2 regions of the Amycolatopsis sp. lyj-90 genome follow, and region 2 is predicted to be linked to the other one. Evidence: riboswitches for the same ligand, from Rfam matches in the RefSeq annotation. Region 2 holds a riboswitch; the other holds the start of a gene.
What was found. Region 2 has a riboswitch for cobalamin ahead of ACLJPX_RS06875 (prenyltransferase/squalene oxidase repeat-containing protein). Riboswitches for the same ligand answer to the same signal wherever they lie in the genome.
Positions count from the first base shown of each region.

Region 1: another riboswitch for cobalamin. It lies ahead of metE (5-methyltetrahydropteroyltriglutamate--homocysteine S-methyltransferase); the one in region 2 lies ahead of ACLJPX_RS06875 (prenyltransferase/squalene oxidase repeat-containing protein).

Region 1 is NZ_JAJPWP010000016.1:121,357-127,292, forward strand. It holds gene ACLJPX_RS42215 (cytochrome P450) at 1-567, opposite strand, end outside; gene metE (5-methyltetrahydropteroyltriglutamate--homocysteine S-methyltransferase) at 704-2,977, opposite strand; cobalamin riboswitch at 3,077-3,300, opposite strand; gene ACLJPX_RS42225 (ribonucleotide-diphosphate reductase subunit beta) at 3,434-4,510, opposite strand; gene ACLJPX_RS42230 (ribonucleoside-diphosphate reductase subunit alpha) at 4,584-5,936, opposite strand, start outside.
Region 2 is NZ_JAJPWP010000002.1:267,119-273,054, reverse strand. It holds gene ACLJPX_RS06890 (LLM class F420-dependent oxidoreductase) at 1-384, shown strand, start outside; gene ACLJPX_RS06885 (AurF N-oxygenase family protein) at 379-1,281, opposite strand; gene ACLJPX_RS06880 (MerR family transcriptional regulator) at 1,345-2,085, opposite strand; gene ACLJPX_RS06875 (prenyltransferase/squalene oxidase repeat-containing protein) at 2,154-3,161, opposite strand; cobalamin riboswitch at 3,195-3,326, opposite strand; cobalamin riboswitch at 3,457-3,524, shown strand; gene ACLJPX_RS06870 (hypothetical protein) at 3,628-5,936, shown strand, end outside.

The sequences.
Region 1 (5,936 bases), on a different contig from region 2:
GAGTTGCTTGAGGGACCAGTAGATCCGCGGGTTCGGCCGGTCCGCCCAGGCGGCGATGCCCTCACGGAGCGCCGGTCCCATCTGGTCGACGTATCCGGTGAGCCGCTGCCGCGTGAACGCCGCCTGCATGATCCGGCGGTGCAGATGGTGCTCGCCGAAATCGAGCAGCATCAGGCCGCGGTCGAAGAACTGCTCGATGAAGAACTTCCAGCCCTCCTGGGAAAAGGCCTTGTCCTTGTTCACCAGCGCGATCTGGGTGGCCTCGGGGCCGGAGAGGGCGACGATGCGGCGGCCGAACGCGCCCATCCACGACACCGGGCCGTAGGTCTCGTAGCGCTTGAGGCCGAACTCGATGCCGAAGCGCATGAAGTCCAGCGCGTGCCCGATGACGGGCGGGCCTTCGTCGCCGAGGACGGGTTTGAGACCCGGCGGGGCGGGCGCGAGCTCGCGGACCGGCCAGGTCGCGCCGAGCCAGCGCTGGTCGACCGAACGCGGCAGGGGGATCGAGGTGAGCGGCGGGACCCGCTCACGCAGTGCCCCGGTGACCTTTTCGACGGCGTTCGCCATGGTGACCATCTCCCCGTTGAGACCGGCTACCGCCCCACCATCGCACTCTTGTTGGCAGGTTGACAATACCCCGGCGGATGTACATAAGGCCCCCTTCCTTGCGCCTGGAGCAAGGAAGGGGGCCTTCATGTCCTGATCAGCCCAGCTCGGACCGGACCGCGTTCGCGGCCGCGACCAGGTTCCGCAGGGCAGGCTCCACCTCGGCGTAACCGCGGGTCTTCAGCCCGCAGTCCGGGTTGACCCAGATCCGCTCGGCGGGCACGGCGCCGACGGCGGTCCGCAGCAGCCCGCTGACCTCGTCGACGCCGGGGACGCGCGGCGAGTGGATGTCGTACACGCCCGGCCCGACGCCGCGGCCGAAGCCCGCCGCGCCGAGGTCGGTGACGACCTCCATCTTCGACCGCGCCGCCTCGATGCTGGTGACGTCGGCGTCGAGCGCGTCGATCGCCTTCACCACCTCACCGAACTCCGAATAGCACATGTGCGTGTGGATCTGTGTCGCGTCGTCGATCCCGGACGTCGCCAGCCGGAACGACGAAACCGCCCAAGAGAAGTACGCCTCGTGCGCCGCAGCGCGCAGCGGGAGCAGTTCCCGCAGCGCCGGCTCATCCACCTGGATGACGCGGATGCCGGCCGCCTGCAGGTCGTGCACCTCGTCGCGGATGGCCAGCGCGACCTGGCGGGCGGTCTCGCCCAGCGGCTGGTCGTCGCGGACGAACGACCACGCCAGAATCGTCACCGGCCCGGTCAGCATGCCCTTGACGGGCTTGCCGGTCAGGCTTTGCGCGTAGCGCGCCCACTCGACGGTCATCGGCTCGGGACGGGAGACGTCGCCGTACAGGATCGGCGGCCGGACACACCGCGAGCCGTAGGACTGCACCCAGCCGAAGTCGGTGGCCGCGAACCCGGCCAGCCGCTCGGCGAAGTACTGCACCATGTCGTTGCGCTCGGGCTCGCCGTGCACCAGCACGTCCAGGCCCAGATCCTCCTGCAGCCGGATGACGCGCTCGATCTCCGCCTTCATCGCGGCCTCGTACCCGGCGTCGTCCAGCGAGCCCGCCTTGTGCGCGGCACGGGCCTTGCGGACGTCGGTGGTCTGGGGGAACGAGCCGATCGTCGTGCTCGGCAACGGCGGCAGGGCCAGCGCGGCCTGCTGGGCCGCCGCGCGCCGCGCGTAGGGGGAACGGACGGTGTCCTCCGGCCGCAGCGCCTCCAGCCGGGCACGGACCCCGGCGTCGGCCAGATCGGCCGCCGTGGCGCGGTCCGTGGCCGCCGCACGGGCGGCGGAGAGGTCGACGCCCTCCTCCTTCAGCGCGCGGCCGAGCAGGACGACCTCGTCGACCTTCTGCTTGGCGAACGCGAGCCAGCCCTTGAGCCGCGGGTGGAGCTCGGCCTCCCGCTCGACGTCGTAAGGCACGTGCAGCAGCGAGCACGACGTCGAGACGCTGACCGACTTCGCGGTGCCGAGCAGCGTCGCCGCCCGGCTGAGCGCGCGGGTCGGGTCGGTGCGCCAGACATTGCGCCCGTCCACGACACCGGCCAGGACCTCCTTGTCGCGCAAGGCGGGTTCGGCCGCGACGGCGTCCACAAAGGACTCATCAGTGACGAGGTCGACGGCGAGGGCGTCGATCGGGGAACGGGCGAGCACACCCAGTCCCCGGCCGAGACCGCCGAAGTATCCGGCGACCAGGATCTTCGGGCGCGCGGTCTCCTTCGCGAGCCGGTGGTAGGCGCGGATGAGCGCGTTGAGCTCCGGCTCGGTGCGGTCGCCTGCGAAGGCGGGCTCGTCGAGCTGGACCCACTCGACGCCTTCGTCATGCAGGCGCCGCAGCAGTTCGACGTAGCCGTCGAGAAGGTTGTCGAGAAGGTCCAGCGGGCGGAAGCCCTCCGGAGCACCCTCGGCGGCCTTCGCGAGCAGCAAGAACGTCACCGGGCCCACCAGCACCGGCCGTGTCTCGACGCCGATCGCGCGGGCCTCGCGGTACTCGTCGAGCGGCTTGGAGCCGGCGACCGAGAACCGGGTGTCCGGCCCGAGTTCGGGGACGATGTAGTGGTAGTTCGTGTCGAACCACTTCGTCATCTCCATCGCGGGCGCGTCCTGCACCCCGCGAGCTGCGGCGAAGTAGGTGTCGAGCGGCGAGAGACCGAGCTTCGTGACGCGCTCCGGCAGCGCTCCGAACAGCTCGGCGGTGTCGAGCACCTGGTCGTAGTGGGAGAACGTGTTGGAGGGGACGGAATCCAGTCCGGCGTCCTTGAGTTCCCGCCAGGTCTGCGTGCGCAGCGCGCGGCCGGTCTCCAGCAACGCGGCCTCGTCGATCTTGCCCGCCCAGTAGCGTTCGAGTGAACGCTTGAGTTCCCGGTCCGGTCCGATCCGGGGGTAGCCCAGCACAGTGGTGCCGATTTCGGTCACAGCTCTCTCCTCGCGAGCTTGTCGTCAGAGCCCGGACGCGCGCAGGAGTGACCGCGATTCGGTCGCGCCCATCCCACGAGGCCCGGACTCACGCACGCCGTCGGCGCGCGCACCACGGGCAGGTCTTCGGACTCGTGGGCGACTCGCTCGCTCCTACCGGCCGTCGCTTCCCGGGGCGCCATGCCCCAGTGCTTTACCGTGTCTCGCACGGTGACGGCTTTCGTTCCCACATACCGCTGCGGGGCAGTCCCGGATTCACACCGGGTTCCCTGTTACCTCGACCGGCCTGGGAGGCCGGGCGAACCAGTAGCACCCTGGAGCGTACCGAATTCGGGTCTCGTGTGACTGGAGGCGTAACTCACGTGATCAGACGGTGAACTCGCGTGTCTGGAGACGGAACACGCCGGGCGGAAGTCCGCCCGGCGTGTTCCGTCTCTGATCACGTGAGATGCGGGATCAGTCCCAGTCGAGGGCACCACCGGACTGGTACTCGATGACGCGGGTCTCGAAGAAGTTCTTCTCCTTCTTGAGGTCCATCGCCTCCGACATCCACGGGAACGGGTTCTCCGTCTCGCCGAAGATCGGCTGGAGGCCGATCTGCTGCGCACGACGGTCGGTGATGAAGTGCATGTACTGCTCGATCAGCTCGGCCGACAGCCCGAGCATGCCGCGCGGCATGGTGTCGCGGGCGTAGGAGACCTCGAGCTCGCAGGCCTCGGTCAGCATGCCGCGGATCTCCGCCTGGAACTCCTCGGTCCACAGGTGCGGGTTCTCGATCTTGATCTGGTTGATGCAGTCGATGCCGAAGTTCAGGTGGATCGACTCGTCGCGCAGGATGTACTGGTACTGCTCGGCAATGCCGATCATCTTGTTCCGGCGGCCGAGCGAGAGGATCTGCGCGAAGCCGGTGTAGAACCACATGCCCTCGAAGATCACGTAGAACGCGACCAGGTCACGCAGGAAGTTCTGGTCGGCCTCGGGGGTACCGGTCTCGAAGTCCGGGTTCTCCAGGTTCTGCGTGTACTTCAGCGCCCACGCGTCCTTCTCCGAGATGGAGGGGACCTCGCGGTACATGTTGAACAGCTCGCCCTCGACCAGGCCGAGGCTCTCGCAGATGTACTGGAAGGTGTGCGTGTGCACGGCCTCCTCGAACGCCTGGCGCAGCAGGTACTGGCGGCATTCGGGGTTGGTGATCTGGCGGTACACCGCGAGCACGATGTTGTTGGCCACCAGCGATTCCGCGGTGGCGAAGAAGCCGAGGTTGCGCTTGAGCATGGTGCGCTCGTCCTCGGTCAGGCCGTCGGCCGACTTCCACAGCGCGATGTCGGCCTGCATGGCGACCTCGGTCGGCATCCAGTGGTTGTTGCAACCGGCGAGGTACTTCTCCCACGCCCAGGTGTACTTCATCGGCAGCAGCTGGTTGACGTCGGCGCGGGCGTTGATCATCCGCTTGTCGTCGACGTTGATCCGGGCGGCGCCGACTTCGATCTCACCGAGGCCGGTGGCGTCGGTGGAAGCGTCAAAGGTGGTCATAGAGGGGCACACTCCAAGAGGCGTCGTGAGTGGTAAGGACGGTTAGAACCGCCCTTACCACTCACGAGGATGTTTACTGGCAGGCTTCGCAGTCGGGGTCGTCGATACGGCAGGCTGCGCCGTCGGTGGCGACGAAGTCGACGTCGGAGACCTGCGGGATCTCCTTCGGCTCCGGGGCGGTCACCGGCACCGCGGGCACGGCGGCGGCGGGCGACGGCGAAACCGCGGCGGAAGCCGACGGGGCGGGCGAAGCGGCGGGAGCGGCGGGCTTGGGTGCCGAAGGTGTGGCCGGGGCCGGGGTGGCCGAGACCGCGTTCAGCTTGCCGTCGGTGCCGCGCAGGGTGCTCTTCTCCACGTGCGTCGCGGACCGCGCCCGCAGGTAGTACGTGGTCTTGAGGCCCTTGTGCCAGGCGTAGCGGTACAGCTCGTCGAGCTTGCGGCCGCTGGGCGCCGCGATGTACAGGTTCAGCGACTGCGCCTGGTCGATCCACTTCTGACGACGCGAACCGGCGTCCACCAGCCACCGCGACTCGATCTCGAACGCGGTCGCGTACAGCGCCTTGAGGTCGTCCGGCACGCGGTCGATCTGGCCGAGGCTGCCGTCGAAGTACTTCAGGTCCGACACCATGACCTCGTCCCACAGCCCGCGCTCCTTGAGCGAGCGGACCAGGTGCGGGTTCACCACGGTGAAGTCGCCGGACATGTTCGACTTGACGAACAGGTTCTGGAACAGCGGCTCGATCGACTGCCCGACGCCCACGATGTTGGAGATCGTCGCGGTCGGCGCGATCGCCATCACGTTGGAGTTGCGCATACCGACGGTCTTGACCCGCTCGCGCAGCGGCGCCCAGTCCAAAGTGGACGAGGTGTCGACGTCGAGCGCGTCGCCCTGGCGGGCGTCGATCAGCAGCTGCAGCGAGTCGATCGGCAGGATTCCCTTGCTCCACAAGGAACCCTCGAACGTCTGGTACTGGCCGCGCTCCTCGGCGAGGTCGGTCGACGCCGAGATCGCGTAGTAGCTGATGTGCTCCATGCTGGTGTCCGCGAACTGGACAGCCTCTTCCGAGGACAGCGGGACACCGATCTCGAACAGCGCGTCCTGGAAGCCCATCAGGCCCAGCCCGATCGGGCGGTGCCGCAGGTTGGACCGGCGTGCTTCCGGGATGGTGTAGAAGTTGATGTCGATCACGTTGTCGAGCATGCGGACCGCGGTGCGCACGGTCTTCTCGAGACGCTTCGCGTCGATGCCCTCGGGGGTGACGTGCTTGAGCAGGTTCACCGAGCCGAGGTTGCAGACCGCGACCTCGTCGGTGGTGGTGTTCAGGGTGATCTCGGTGCACAGGTTGGACGAGTGCACGACACCCACGTGCTGCTGCGGCGAGCGCAGGTTGCACGGGTCCTTGAAGGTGATCCACGGGTGGCCGGT
Region 2 (5,936 bases):
GCCGAATTCCACGGCGAGCACGTCGACTTCGACTCGGTTTTCTCCTGGCCGAAGCCGGTGCGGAAACCGCATCCGCCGATCTACGTCGCCGGTCAGGGCCCGGCGGGGCTCAAACGACTCGCCGAGCACGCGGACGGCTGGCTGCCGCATTCCGTGACACCGCCGGAGGAACTGCGCCGGGTCCGGTCCTGGCTCGCCGACCAGGGCCGCGAAGACGTCCGGATCAGCGTGTTCGGCGCCCCGGCCGATCCCGAGTTGCTGCGCCGCCTCGAAGGCGCGGGGGCCGACGAAGTCTCCCTCCTCCTGCCGACGCTGCCCGAAGCCGAGACCTTGGAACTTCTCGGCGAGCTGGCGAAGACCATCGAGCCGCTGCGCGCCTCATAACAGGCCGGAACGCCGCCACAGCACCAGGCCCGGACCGCCGACGAGGTCGACTTCGCGCAGGTACCGCACCATTTTCGCGGCACCCTGGGCCAAGACCTCCCGGCGGTGCGGGCTGCGCCTGGCCAGCGCGGCCGCCCGGCGGGGGTTCTCCAGACCGGCGCGCGCGTACTGCGCGGGCCGGGAGAGCAGCCGGGAAAGCAGCATCGAGCCGATCGCCACGACGATCCGCGTGAACGTCTTGACCGGCCAGGACGCGCGGGCCATCAGCCTGGTCAGGTCGTCGCGCGCGTAGCGCACGTGCCGGGCCTCTTCGGTGACGTGGATCCGCATGACGGCGCGCACGAGCGGCTGGATCGACTCGTCCTGCAGGTGCTCGCGCTGGATGGCGTCGAAGACCTCCTCGCCGATCAGCGTCGCCACCCACATCGACGGACCCCGCAGGATCAGCGGCAGCGCGTGCGCGGTGAAGTGCAACAGGCGGTTGTTCCGGTACGGACGGCCGTCGACCTTGTCGATCAGCATCGCGAACATCGTCGAGTGACGGCATTCGTCGGCGACCTCGGTCAGCGCGTACCGCGCGTGCGCGGTGGTCGGATCCGCGCGGTAGGACATCCGCAGCAGCATCTGCATCAGGATGATCTCGAACCAGATCCCGACGCTGACCGAGTTGATCAGCTCCTGCCGGGACAGCTCCACGCGCTGTTCGTGACTCATCCGGTCCCACAATTCGGTGCCGTACAACGACACCGTCCGCTCGGGGATGAAGAACGCCCCCTCGGTCAGCGGGGCTTCCCAGTCCACGTCGACTTCGGGGTCGTACGACAGCTTCGCGCTCGCCTGCAGCAAGCGCTGCGCACCGGTCTCTCGGTCGCGCAGGGGCCGGGTCCGTGCCGTCATCGCCACTCCCTCGTTCGCGGATTGCATCCCGCGATGGAAAGTTACAGTGGTCGATGTAAATGTTCAAGACTCCTGGTGTTCCCGGAGGTGCTGGGCCAGTTCTTCGAGGAATTCGGGGAAGGCGCGGCTCATCGACAGCGCCAGGCTCGCGGTCACCGCCGACTGCGCCAGCGGCCGCAGCCGTTTCACCAGTTCGGTGAGGTCGGAGATCTCGGTCGCGTCCGGCACCCAGTCCGCTCCGCGCGGGCCGACGACATCGTTGCGGATGGTGTCGAGGAACAGCGTCGCGATGGCGTCGGTGTGCTCGATCAGCGTCTCGGCGAGGCCGAGGACCTGTTCCGGCGGCACTCCCGCCGCCAGCAGTTCGCGGCCAGCCTGCAGCAGCTGCGGGCTGAAGACCTCGAAATGCGCGCCCCGCCGGGTGGCCACCCCCATCGCCAGCACGCGTTTGACGTTGGCGGGGGTGATCAGCCGCCCGAACTCCTTCCGCGCCTGCGTCACGGTGATCCGCTCGGGGGTCTCCTCCGACCACGGCTGGGAGAGCGCGTCTTCCAGGCCCATCAGATCGCCCAGATCCCGCCCCTGCTGCCAGGTCTCGATCATTTCCTCGATCTGGGCGAGGGTGTACCCGCGCTCGAGCAGCTGGACGATCAACCGCAGCCGGGCGAGATGCGCGTCGTCGTACATCGCCACGCGCCCGCGTCGCGTCGGCGCGGGAAGCAGTCCTCTGTCCTGATAGGCGCGCACGTTCCGCACCGACGTCCCCGCCAGGTTCGCGAGTTCGCCCACTCGATACTCAGCCACCGGCACAGGCTAAAGGCTCGTGAGTGGCAAGGACGGTTAGAACCGTCCTTGCCACTCACGAGGTGACGTCAGGAGCAGGCGAGCACCGGCGCCTGCGGACGGCCACCGCCGTGCAGGTCGCTCAGCGGGACCCGCGCCAGGCCGAGGATCGCCTGCGCGGTCGCGCGCGGGGCGGTCGCCGGGTTCAGGCCGGTGGCGTCGTAGGCGATCGCGCCGCGGTCCGCCACGGCGCCGGTGCAGCCGGTCTGCAGCGACCGCAGGAACTCCCGCGCCTTGACCGCGGCGGCGGGACGGTGCCCGGCCAGCGCCTCGGCGGCGAGGCCGGTGCTGTTGGCGTTCGGCGCGTTCGTGCCGACGCCGAAGCCGCCGTTCGCGTGCTGCTTGGTGACCAGCCAGGAGGTGCCTTCGCCGGCGTTCACCGGGTCACCGGTGGCGCGCAGGGCCTGCACGACCATCGCGGTCGAGTCGACGTCGCTCGCGCAGGTCGCTTCGCCGAAGTTCAGCGGGAAGCCGCCGTCCGCGCACTGGGTGCCCGCGAGGAACGTCACGGCCGACGCGGGGGCGCCGGCGGGGGTGCGGTCCAGCGCCAGCAGGGCGAGCGACTGCGAGAAGGCGTTGGAGTAGTCGCCGAACTCGGACCGGTCGGAGAACCGGCCGGACGGCGTGAGCAGCGAGAGCAGTCCCGCCTTCAGGTCGACGCCGCCGAACGCCGCCGGGTTCTTGCCCCGGATCTCCGCGGCCAGCAGCAGTTTGGCGTGCGCGCCCGCGTAGGCCTCGGTACCGCTGCCGACGTAACCGGTGGTGATCTCCGGCTTCGCCAGCCACGTGATCGCCTTGCCCGCGTTGGTGTCCGACACCCCGGCCGCGGCGAACGCGAAGATCGCGTCGATCGTCAAGCCCTGGTCGGGGTACTTCTGGCCGCCGAAGTCGGCCTCGAACCTTTCCCCGTCGGCCATCTGCCTGGCGAGCCAGCCCGCGGCGGCGTCCGCCTTGTTGTGGGTGGCCGCGGTCGCCGCCGGAGCGGCGACCAGTCCGATGCCGCACAGCATGGCGACAGCGAGGACCAAACGTCTCATGAGAACCCTTCCCGCATTTCCACGACAGGAGTCGGTGGTGACACCGCGCGACGTGGGTGACCGGGCTCGCCCGGAGGGCATACCGTTGCGGGACAGCGCCGGACTCTCACCGGACTTCCCCCACGACCGCGCTGAATTGACGATCCGAAGAGTCTCATCCCGGTCAAGCGCCGGGGTACCGCCAGGCGCGAGTCGCGATGTGATCCTGGCAACCGACCTGGTCAGCGGTGCCTGTCGCAGGTAATCGGGTGTTAACCTCGGCGGGCTCGACAACTGAACACCGCCGCCCGTGACGGGGAAGCCGGTCGAAATCCGGCGCTGTCGCGCAACCGTGGGCCCCTCATCAGGGCGAGCCGGGGTACCGCACGAGTGGATGCACGATCAAGAAGTCCGAACCACTGTCGCGATAAACAGGGGTGACTGCGGCGTCCCGCGCCTGTCCTCCGTCATGCCGCAAGGAGGAGCCATGCGCCGCGGGTACCTGGCCGCATCGGCGTTCGCCGTCAGCGTCGGCGTGGTCGCCGCGCTGCTCACCGGGACGGCGACAGCCGCCAACGACCCCGGAGCGGCGAAGTCGAACTCCGGCTGGCTCGCGACGAAGCTGAAGCCGGACGGCACGCTCGAGAACCCCAACGGCGGCGATCTGCCCGACCACGGGCTGATGATCGACGCGCTGTTCGCGATGTACGCCTCGGGCGAAGGCGCGAAGGCCGAGCCGATCGTGAAGTACCTCGACGAGCAGGGCCACGCGACCGACTACTTCACCTGGGACGGGCTCATTCCCGACGGCGGAGAGTTCGACTTCTCCGACATCATCGTCGGCGGTGCGGCGGCCAAGACCCTGGTCGCCGCCGAGGTCGCGGGCCGGAATCCCCGGAACTTCGACGGCTACGACATGGTCGCCGAGACCAAGGCCGCGATCATGCGCAAGGGTCCCGACATCGGCCGGGTCAGCGACTACTCGAAAGATCCCAGACTCGCCGATTCGGTGAGCAACAACGCGAACATGTTCGGCCAGTCCCTCGGCGTGATCGGTCTCGCCGCGGCCGGCGAGAACGACCAGCTCGCCATCGACAAGCTGCTGACCCAGCAGTGTTCCGAGGGCTACTTCCGGATCTTCTTCGCCTACATCAAGACGACCGAGACCGGTGACCACGTCACCGCCGACGGCCACAAGGTCTCGACCTGCGACGAGGGCAAGCCGTTCGACCTGTCCGCCAAGGACGGCGACGCCACCGGTTTCGCCCTGTCGGCGATGCTGGCCGCGCGGAAGGCGGGCGCCGCGGGACTCGACGGCCCGATCGCGAAGACCGTCTCGTGGCTCCTCGCGAATCAGGATCCCGGCGGTGGCTGGGGCGGCGGCGTCGGCACCGAAGCCCCGAACACCAACAGCACCGGGCTGATCCTTCAGGCGCTCGCCGACGTCGGCGGCGCGGACGCGGCGGTGGACAAGGGCGTGCGGTTCCTCAAAGCCGCGCAGGCGACCGCCGCGGCGGACTCCGGCAACAGGCTCGCCGGTGACATCGGCGCGATCGCCTACAACCCTGAGTCGTACGTGGCCGCGCGCGCCAACGGGATCGGCGGTCTCGACACCTGGATCCGCGCGGGTGCCCAGGCCTCGCTCGGGTTGTCCCAGGTCGGCTTCTACGACCTCGCGAAGGGCGGCGGGCCGCCGACGAGCAGCAGCGTGTCTGAGACGCCGACCTCGACGCCGTCCGAAACGAGTTCCGCCACCGGCACCCCGACCTCGACCACGAGCGAGCCGGAGCCGACCAGCACCACGACGACCACGACCACCACTACGACGACGACCACCACGACGACGACCAAGACCACCACGACGCCGGTGACACCGACGCCGGGCACGTCCTCGTCCCCGGTGACCAGCCCGCCCGCGCCGAGCACGGTCACCGTCACGAACACCCCGCCCGCGGCCAAGCCGCAGGAGACCAAGCCCGCGCCGAAGACCACGACGCCGAAACCCAAGAAGGCCGTCACCCCGCGGGCGTCCACCGGCGCCCGGGTCGCGCCGCCGACGGCGATCGCGACCCCGGTCGCCATCCCCGGCACGGCGACACCGGCCTCCCGGCTCGGCGCGTATCTGACGAACCGGCTCGTCGGCGGTGACCACGTCGAGGTCACCGAGGACGGCAAGACCTACGTCGACTACGACGCCACCGCCGAGCTGGTCCTCGCGCTGCGGGCGCTGGACGAGCAGCCGGACACCGTCGCTCGCGCGTCGAAGTTCCTGCTCACGCCGGAAGCCGTGCAGGCCTACGCCCACGGCGCGCCGTACGAACAGAGCGGGGCCTCCTACGCCGAACCACTCGCGAAGCTCGTGCTCGTCGGCGAATTCGTGAAGGCGGATGTCGGCCAGTTGCGCGCGGATCTGGTGAAGCTGCGCGGCGCGGACGGCAAGTTCACCGACACAGGGTCCTTCGCCGACGCCGACGAGACCGTCGAGCGGCACGCGTGGGCACTGCTCGCCACCACCGCCGACCCCGGCCCCGCGGTCGAGCTGCTGCTTTCGCGCCAGTGCGCCGACGGAACCTTCCCGAAGCACCTCGACACCGCCGAATGCGGCTCCGGTGACCTCGGAGCGACAGCCGCCGCGGTCACCGCGCTGGCCGCCCGTCCGCACACCGACGCCGCGCCGTCGGCCAAACGGCCGGACGGCTGGACCGAGCGGCGCGTGTCGGCGTTCGTCTCCGCGGTGAGCGCGCTCGGCGTCCGGCCGACCGGCGAGGGCATGGTGACCGGCGAGGCGGGCGAGCC